3 regions of the Halomonas sp. NYA30 genome follow, and region 1 is predicted to be linked to each of the others. Evidence: riboswitches for the same ligand, from Rfam matches in the RefSeq annotation. Region 1 holds a riboswitch; each other region holds the start of a gene.

Region 1 (3,211 bases):
TATTATTTTTACTCATACTCGCGAGCAACACACTAACCAGCGTAGAGGCGACTATCGCGCCGACAAACGGCCCCAGCGTAGGAATACTGCCTGGAAAACTGGCAGCTACCACTCCCGCGATGAGACTGCCCTGACCGAACCACCCTGGAATAATGGCACCCAGCAATCCTGCAACGCCTCCCGCAACAGCCGAAAAAGGGGTCATGCGCTGCCACAGACCTAGCAGCACAGGCACCACAATGGCAGCACACAGTAAGTCAGCAATCAGGAATAGCCGCAGTACCGACAGCCCCTGCAAAGCAACCACTACCACCGGTATCATCAATGCAATCGTGACCCAGCGGGCAGCGGCGATGGAAACACCCCGCTGTTCGCTGCGCGACACCACCAGGGAAGCGATACCATTTTGTAACGTATCCACACTGGAGGCCACCAAGGTGACTGCCAGCACTAAGGCAGGTAGCGTCAGCCAAGCTGGGGCCTTCGTTAGCAGGGCGAAAAACGGCATCGGCGGCTCGCCAAGGGGAACCCCACTCATTGTCGCCAGCATGCCCAAACCACCAATTAGCATCACGACGACGACGGTCATACCGCCGCCTAGCCAAGCGCCACGGCCCAGGCTTTGATCATCCCTCGCCGCCCAAACGCGCTGCCAATACCCTTGATGGAAAAGGTTCGCTGCGGTGACGGCGATGACCAGCGTTAACGCAACGCTTAGCGCGCTGGTAACGGGGATGGAAGGCAGCGTTGCCTCGCTAGGCATTGTGGGTAGGCGCCATAACGTAACGCTACCCACCGCCAACAGAAGCGCTAGCAACAGCCATGCCTGCCATCGGTCTGTGGCAAGGCTGGCACGCAACCCGCCAACCGCGGTATACACCAGGGTGGTGAGGGCAACGCCAATAATCACCAGCGCGGGCGGCACATCTGACAATAGCGCGGTGATTGCCCCAATGGCGGTGAGCTCCGCTGCTAGAAAGCAAGCCATATAGCCCACCGAAACCAACGTTACCCAGCGCCGCACGCCTGGGCCATAGCACGCCTCTGCAAACTCGGCGATACTGCGCCCTTCCGGCAACGCACGGCGAATTTTTGGCCCGTAGAGTCCTAATACAATAAACGGCAGTGCCGACCCGAGCGCATAACCTGCTAATGCGAGGGGGCCAACAAAGGCGCCAATTTCAGGCGGGGCAAAGAGTATCCACGCCCCCATGCCGGAGGCAAGAAAGGAGAGGCCCAAGGTTGAAGCCGTTTGTGAGTTGCGGGCCGTCACATAGTCATCAACGGGACCATCCGCCCAGCGAGCCCGTAGGCCTAAAAAAGCAAAGCAGCACAGCGCCGCGCCAAGCACGGCTGACGTCAGATATAGCATGTCGCACTTCCTCCGCCGGTACGAACCGGATCAGGTTCCAGGGTCTGCGCAGCGCGCATTCTCAGCCCTTGCAAGCAGGGCTCCCCTGGCGACAGTGAATGAAGACGGTATCGTCAACCAAAAACGCGCCTTAGTAAAGTTTCGCGTCTTGGTAAGATTTAAGGTGTGTTGACAGCCTCAGCGCGGGGCACTCGCCCCATCAGATAGAACTCCTCATTGGGCGGCGTACCCGCCAGGGTGACCAGTCGATTCGACAAACCAAAAAATGCCGCAATGGCGCCTATATCCCAGCAGTCCTCTTGGCTAAAACCTTCTTCCCGCAGGCGTGTGCACCACTCATCAGTCATTTCACCGACATCAATGGCACAGTGCATGGCAAAGTCGAGCATGGCGCGGTGGCGCTCACTAATCGGCGCCACACGATGGTTGATGGCGACCTGATCCGCAAGCAGCGGGTCTTTGCTATAGATGCGCACCAGTGCCCCATGCGCCACCACGCAATACAAGCAGCGATTCCGCGCACTTGTAGCGACCACAATCATCTCTTTCTCGGCTTTAGTGAGCGAGTCAGATTCACGCTCCATGAGCGCATCGTGGTAGGCAAAGAAAGCACGAAATTCAGCAGGACGATGGGCCAACATTAAAAATACATTAGGCACAAACCCTGCCTTTTCCTGGACGGCCAAAATAGCGTGGCGAATATCGTCGGGCAGATCATCTAACGTTTCTGGTACATTAAAACGGCTTAATGAAGCAGACATAATCACCTCTTTATTGTTAAGTTTAACCATCTCATAAAAACGGCTTAGCCTTTACGTAACAAAACGCTAACTTAAGTGACTTTTAATTAGCGGCCCTGCTCGCCATACTGACGTAACGACCTGCAATAGCTGGCATAAACGAACCGCGCGCCTAACGCTTAATAATCAGTTCGTTCAAAGGGACACTGACATGAGCCATAACGAAGCAAAAGAACACATCTCCGGTCGTCTAAACGAACTGTTTGCTGACCCCTACCAAGCGTTTGAAAATGATACGGATGAACGCCAGCTACATATTCGGATCATGCTACATATGTTACTTGCCCGCCCAATGACGCGGGGCCAAATGACCTTGAGAGTCATTCATGGCTGGGAAAATGGTGGGTTTGAGCCCGACGACCTGCAGCATGTCGACTACACCCTCAGTGACGTTTCAGACTTCAAACGAGCAGTGCAGGATTTTGAAGACGCCTCCAAGCACAACACGCCTTTACCTGCTGACCAAACCGCCATTCTTGCTGCCCCGCTAGCCGATGCGATTGCAGAGGCGAAAGCCGAGGGCCAAGACCTCACCAACGGCATTCGTCATACCCCAGCGCGCTGGCCAGCGTTTGAGGGCGGCTTGGCACTCTATACGCTGTTTAAAATGTACCACCGCCTGATTTATGGCGAAGATGACACCTACCGCTGCTCGCAATGCATGACGCCGCTTGGTTTGCGCGAAATACATGAGTTTCACCTCGAAGAAGGTGAGTTCGCGCTGCTGGTGCCGCCTGCCCAGGACTTCATGAACGAACACTCCCTGCTGGTGCTGCATGAAAGCCAACTTGGCCCCATTGAACAACTGTTGGAAGAAAGCTTGCCGTTGTTTGATAACTTTTAAATCACGATATGTCGTTTCATCGGCTTGGCTTTGGCCTCGCCTGCTATCAATTGACCCCGCTTAATGCGGGGCCAGCAACAGGCATTTAATAGCGCTTCATTTAGCCAAGCGAAATCGTACTATTAATGCCACTAGAAACATTCTCTGGTTCAAACCAACGCGCTGTGACGGTTTTGGTTTGCGTCCAGAAGGCAA
Region 2 (3,211 bases), 1.6 Mb from region 1:
AAAAGCCCGCCTGGGTTTCATAGGTATCAAAGCCATGGTCGGCCAACAGGTCACGCACTTCCATGGCCTCTTCGTCGGTAACGTGGCGCAGCCGGAACAGTAGTTCAGCCATTGGCGTGCCTCATGCGTCGCTTTTACCCGCCATCAGGTCTGCCTGAATTACTTCGATCCAGTAGCCATCCGGGTCCTTAACGAAGATAACATCCTTCATTTTGCCCTGATCAGCGCGTTTTACGAAGGTGACGTCGTGCTCGTCAAACCATGCCTGTGCCGCTGCCAAATCCGGCACGTTAAAGCAGATGTGCCCAAAGCCCTGGGGCTCGGCATTGCCATCGTGATAGGCGAAATCTTCCTGGTTTTCAGTCCCCCAGTTGTGGGTCAATTCCAACAGCCCCTTCTGGCTAAACGTCCATACGGTACGCGCGTCAGTCTCTTCCGGCACGCTGTCGCTCGGCTCCACGTTGGCTAAAAAGTAGAGCGAGAACTGCATCTCCTCGAAATCCAGCCGCCGCAGTACCTGCATGCCAAACACTTTTGAGTAGAACGCCAGCGCCCGCTCGGGGTCTTTGACCCGCAGCATGGTGTGGTTTAAACGGAATCCTTGGGTTTGAGGCGGTGTATCGACGACACCAGGATGCTGCTCACCTTGAAAACTCATCACGCTCTCCTGTCGCTAATACTGTTCATTGACTCTATTGAGCCTCACATACCGCTTACCATGGGGGCTTTATTGCCAGAATGCTAGCCCTTACAAGCACGTAGGCAGTGTCGTATCGGGGCACCGGTAAGCGCACTAGCAATCCTAAACAAAAACCCTACACTTATTATCCATAAGATTTACAAAAGAAGTTCCCGCCACATGATCGATGCCCCTGATTGAGGGCGTCCTTCAGGAGGTTTTTATGACTGCGATTGATATGACGCTGGGTGATCACTTAACCCTCAAGCAACTTTCCAATGCGCTTCACAACGGCTTTTCGCCCATTGTTGAAGTGGAGTCGATGGATGGGATTTACAGAGTGCGCTTTCATCACGCTAACGGCGTGTCTGACCTCAGTGATAACAAAGGGCACGTCAGTACTTTTCTCGGCACGGGTGAAATCCGCGATACCTTAGGCCAACTTGGCTTGACCCACGGCGTGCTAACCTTCGCCGACCAGTGCGGTGATGAGATGATTGGGGTAGAAGGTAAAGCGATAACGCCTGATGAAATGCTTACCTACGGCACACGTATTTCGTTTCGTTAGATTGCCATCGTCCGCATCCGGGGCTTTACAGGGCTACTTCAGGCAAGGATAGTATTCCATCGACAGGGGCGCCCTCCATGACGGCAGGGCTGAGAAGCACCCTTTGAACCTGAACCGGATAACACCGGCGTAGGGAGTCGTGGTAACGCTTACCACCTCCCTGCCGGGAGGATGCTATGACCCTACGCCCGCTTGGCGATTACCTTGAGACGCTGCGCACAGTGACACCGCTGGTTCACTGCATGACCAACTACGTGGCCATGAACAGCACGGCCAACCTGTTACTGGCCACCGGCGCATCCCCCGCCATGCTGCATGCCCCTGAAGAGGTGGCTGAGTTCACGGCTATTTCCGCGGGACTTTCGATTAATATCGGCACGATCTCTGCCCACTGGGCTGACGCTATGCTGACCGCCACAGCGACTGCCGGTCAGCATGCCATTCCCTGGGTATTAGATCCCGTCGCCGTCGGCGCCACGCGCTATCGCCAAACGCTGTGCGCAAAACTGATGGCCGCGAAACCCAGCGTGATTCGGGGCAATGCGTCTGAAATTCTGACCCTTAACGGCTTAGCCAACCAAGGCCGCGGCGTGGACTCCACCGCCGCCACCGACCAAGCCGTGGACGCAGCGATAGCGTTAGCGCAAAAACACCGCTGTATTGTCGCGATGACCGGCGAAAGCGACTGGGTAACGGATGGCGCACAGCACTACCGTATTCACGGTGGCCACCCTTTGATGCCCCGCGTAACAACCCTTGGCTGTGGGCTGAGCGCGCTAGTGGCAGGCTTTGTGGCTGCCAACCGCGACGCCCCACTGGGCGCAACGGCCGCCGCGCTGGGCTGCTTTGCCGTCGCGGGTGAACGTGCGGGCGGCAACGCCCAGGGGCCTGGTAGCTTTCAAGTGGCACTGCTGGATGCGCTGTATCAACTCACCCCTGACGACCTCACTACTCATGCCCAGCTGGAGGCAATTCATGCCGCTTGATCTATCGCTCTATTTGGTCACCGATGCCGCGCTCTGCCGAGACCATGGCTTGGAACAAACGGTTGAGGCAGCGGTAAGAGGCGGTGTCACCATCGTACAGTTGCGTGATAAGCATGCCAGCGATGAGCAAATGACTGCCCAAGCCAAACGGTTAAAAGCGCTTCTCTCGGGCACAGGCGTGCCGCTGATCATTAACGACCGCTTGCAGGTGGCGCTAGAAAGCCAGGCCGATGGCCTGCATGTCGGCCAGAGCGACGCCGCCGTTCAGGAAGCGCGGCGTTTGCTAGGTGAGCAGGCGATTATCGGCCTGTCGATCAATACTATCGCCCAGCTGCAAGCCACGCCGTTTGAGCTACTTGATTATGTGGGGATTGGCCCGGTGTTTGCCACCGAGAGCAAACAGGATCACGCCCAGCCCATCGGCTTTGGTGGTTTAGCGGCGCTGGTCAAGGCGTGCCCACTGCCCAGCGTGGCCATTGGCGGGCTGAAAGCGGATCATGCGATTAGCGTACAGCGAGCGGGAGCGAACGGTTTAGCGGTGATATCGGCTATTTGTGGTCAGCCCGACCCTTACCAGGCAGCGCGCGCTTTTCAGGTTTTCCAAGCCGCCTCGTCGTCATGAATCAGTTAGAGCATATCGTCGCTTTCGTGCGGGTAGCCGAGCTGGGTAGCTATACCCGCGCCGCAGAAGCGCTGGATATTTCCCGCACTCGCGTCTCCCGTCAGGTCATGGCACTGGAGAAGGCACTCGGGGCGCGACTGATACAGCGCACTACGCGTCGCCTGCATCTCACGGAAGCAGGAGAGCGCTATTTAATGCGCGCCCAGGGTGTGCTGCAAGCGCTCGATGAAGCCGCTGCTGAAGTTGGCCAAGGTACCAGCGATGTGCGCGGCCGTTTACGCGTAAATGGGCCCATGAGTTTTGGTACCCGCTACTTAACGCCACTCGTCACCCAGTTTATGCTTACCCACCCGGCG
Region 3 (3,211 bases), 1.5 Mb from region 1:
ATGCACCTTCGGGCATGATCATTCTCAATTTTACCCTACAGTTTCTACCCGCCGCCGACCGCGATGCGCTACTGGCGCGGCTTTATACAGCACTGGAACCCGGCGGCGTGCTGATTCTCTCGGAGAAAACCGTCGACGCCGACGAGCGCGACAACGCTTGGCGGGTAGAACGCTACCACGATTTCAAGCGTGCTAATGGCTATAGCGACCTGGAAATAAGCCAAAAGCGCACCGCCCTTGAAAATGTACTGGTACCGGATACCCTCGACGCCCTCCATGGCCGCTTGAAGCAGGCTGGCTTTCCACGCTCGATGACCTGGTTCCAGTACCTTAACTTTGCCTCGCTAATTGCGTTTAAGGAGGGTTAAAGGTGGCGCCGTTACCCGACGATCATCGTGCGATTTATCAGGCGTTTTTGGATCAAGCAACCCTGGATGCTTCGCTAACACCCTGGCTTGCAAAGCTACCTGAGCAGTTAGCCCACGGGTTAGATCGTAACCGCCATGGCGACCTCTCCGCCTGGGAAAAGGCTGTTGCTAAACTGCCAGCGCTGCCCTCTGACAGGCACGTGGACTTCAACAGCGATACGGTCACCGTCGACCTTGCCCTGAGTGACAGCCAGCAGCGTCAGTGCTTTAACCTGCTAAGAAAGCTCGCCCCCTGGCGTAAAGGCCCTTTTCAACTGGGTGGCATTCATATTGATACCGAATGGCGCTCGGACTGGAAGTGGCAGAGAGTGGCTCCCCACTTGGCGCCGCTAAAATACCGTAAGGTACTCGACGTGGGCGGTGGCAGCGGTTACCACGCCTGGCGGATGGCAGGGGCTGGGGCTGCGTTTGTGCTGGTGATCGACCCTTCGCCGCGCTTCTACTGGCAGTTTCAGGCGGTACGCCACTTCGTCGGCGATGCCGATGGCGGTAGAACGCAGTTCTTACCCGTGGGTATAGAAGACGTGCCGGAGAACCTGAGCTTTTTCGATACGGTATTTTCCATGGGCGTGCTCTACCATCGCCCTGCCCCGTTGGAACATCTGCAGCAGTTAAAAGCCGCGTTAGTTCCGGGCGGCGAGCTGGTGCTGGAGACCCTGGTAGTCGAAGGCGACGAGCAGACCGTATTTGTGCCCGGCGAACGTTACGCCGCCATGCCCAACGTCTACTTCCTGCCCTCTTCCCAAGCGCTCTGCCACTGGCTGGAGCGCTGCGGCTTTACCAACGTCCGCGTGGTGGATGAAGCCGCTACCACCTTAGACGAGCAGCGCTCAACCGAGTGGATGACCTACCAATCGTTGGCTGATTTTCTCGACCCCAACGACCGCACCCGCACCATCGAAGGCTACCCCGCCCCACGGCGGGCGGTGATTTTGGCGAATAAGCCGGGCTGATTAGTCGTTAGCCAAGTGTGCGAAGAGGGTGTCAAAACCGTCCCGGCGTCCGCCAAGCCGCCGCATTGAACCGCCCCCTAAATATTGACTTATACTAAAACTCATTGTAACAATAACTTTTCCGAGGGGTGCCTGTTATTCAGGCTGAGATGGCGTTATCCAAACCCTTTGAACCTGATCCGGCTTATACCGGCGTAGGAACGGACATAAACCATATATGAATCTGTTTTGACACCTACGCCTGTATTATCCGAATCTCAATGCAGGAGTGCATCGTGTCGCAAGTTAACTCAACGCCCGCTAACGCATCTACGCTCAGTAGTACCTCTCCTTTTAACACGTCTGATAAAAACCGCCTGAACTCCGCACTTGCCAAGCCACGCTTGGCAGCAATCGCCGTAACTCTGCGTAATAATGAAGTGCTCCTCGTCCAACGTAGTAAAGAACCTCAACGGGGCACTTGGGGCTTCCCCGGAGGATCAGTGGAACCGGGAGAAAGCCTACATTGTGCAGCAAAGCGCGAATTAATGGAGGAAACCGGTATCACAGCATTGGTAGGACCGTTAATTGATGTAGTAGAAGTGATCGGATATGACCCTGAGGGAAATCACCACCACTTCGCCTTGGTTGCCCTCCTATGTCACTACGTTGATGGCGAGCTACAGCCTGGTGATGATGCTGCGGACTGCCGCTGGGCGAAAGTTATAAACGGAAAACTCAACTTCAATGAAGCCTTAGCTGATCACGTCGCAGATACTGTCGTGAAAGCCTTTAATTTGCACAGTTTGGTCATCAAAGAAAAATCAAACGCGACTCACGGCTCCAACTCAGCTTTTTAAACTACTCGCCATCACTCGTATCAGCAAAATACGCCTCTTTGTCCACCGGAAGAGATGGATATAATGATGCACAAACATTATACGAATTTCACCAGCCTCTACAGAGATACACTGCATAAAATCTGCTTTGAATATGAATATGTTAACTCACCTAGAGGAAATAAAGAGCGAGAACTCATTGGCGTCAATATCCGACTCGACAATCCTCTTGATCGTTTTTGCCTAAGCAAAATACGCAAACAAAATATTGTTTTTAATTATGCAGAAGCGTTATGGTATTTATCAGGTAAAAACGACTTAGCATTTATTTCCTGGTACGCCCCTTCAATGCAACGCTATAGCCCAGATGGTATAAGCCTACCTGGTACTGGTTACGGAGCTCGTCTTAAAAACTTTGGTGCAGACACGCTCGATCAAATCGAACGAGTGATTGATATCCTTAAAAATGACGATCCCGACAGTAAGCGCGCTGTCCTGCAAATATTCAGTGCGGAAGAGGATCTTTATCGACGCAATATCGACGTTTCATGTACCTTGGGTCTTCAGTTGCTACTCCGCGAAGAAAAGCTACACATGGTCAGCTATATGCGTGCAAACGATGCCTACGTTGGCATGCTGAACGATATTTTCTCTTTTACTTTCTTGCAAGAGTATATTGCTACCCGCATAGGCTGCAAAATCGGTCACTACACACATCAAGTTGGTTCTATTCACGTCTATGAAAGCACACATGAGCGTGCGCTTGAACTTTTGAATAGTAATGAAACTATACCCCAATCAGACACAATACCTTTAATGCCAATTGGCACCTCTCCGACTACCATACGCATACTATTGGAATATGAATCAGAGATCCGTAGCGGCTTGTTGACTTTTAATGATATGGCTAATCTTAATCTCACGACGTATTGGCGAGATGTGCTGATGTTGTTCTGGATCTATCGCCAAATCAAGATAGGGAGTGCGCTGCCTCAAAAGGCGTTAGAGATAA

Evidence for each region. Region 1 has a riboswitch for thiamine pyrophosphate ahead of ACWI0H_RS15180 (SLC5/6 family protein). Riboswitches for the same ligand answer to the same signal wherever they lie in the genome.
Region 2: linked by a shared signal. The riboswitch ahead of thiM (hydroxyethylthiazole kinase) and the one ahead of ACWI0H_RS15180 (SLC5/6 family protein) in region 1 are both predicted to bind thiamine pyrophosphate.
Region 3: linked by a shared signal. The riboswitch ahead of ACWI0H_RS07765 (NUDIX hydrolase) and the one ahead of ACWI0H_RS15180 (SLC5/6 family protein) in region 1 are both predicted to bind thiamine pyrophosphate.

The regions. Positions count from the first base shown of each region.
Region 1 is NZ_OZ334477.1:3,244,762-3,247,972, forward strand. Features, by position in the region: gene ACWI0H_RS15180 (SLC5/6 family protein) at 1-1,372, opposite strand, end outside; TPP riboswitch at 1,362-1,469, opposite strand; gene ACWI0H_RS15185 (peroxidase-related enzyme) at 1,531-2,133, opposite strand; gene ACWI0H_RS15190 (hypothetical protein) at 2,324-3,016, shown strand; gene ACWI0H_RS15195 (CoA-acylating methylmalonate-semialdehyde dehydrogenase) at 3,117-3,211, opposite strand, start outside.
Region 2 is NZ_OZ334477.1:224,546-227,756, reverse strand. Features, by position in the region: gene ACWI0H_RS01120 (DUF6164 family protein) at 1-112, opposite strand, end outside; gene gloA (lactoylglutathione lyase) at 122-658, opposite strand; gene ACWI0H_RS01110 (hypothetical protein) at 903-1,247, shown strand; TPP riboswitch at 1,302-1,400, shown strand; gene thiM (hydroxyethylthiazole kinase) at 1,424-2,233, shown strand; gene thiE (thiamine phosphate synthase) at 2,223-2,855, shown strand; gene ACWI0H_RS01095 (LysR family transcriptional regulator) at 2,852-3,211, shown strand, end outside.
Region 3 is NZ_OZ334477.1:1,705,374-1,708,584, reverse strand. Features, by position in the region: gene cmoA (carboxy-S-adenosyl-L-methionine synthase CmoA) at 1-368, shown strand, start outside; gene cmoB (tRNA 5-methoxyuridine(34)/uridine 5-oxyacetic acid(34) synthase CmoB) at 371-1,381, shown strand; TPP riboswitch at 1,496-1,599, shown strand; gene ACWI0H_RS07765 (NUDIX hydrolase) at 1,657-2,220, shown strand; gene ACWI0H_RS07760 (thymidylate synthase) at 2,284-3,211, shown strand, end outside.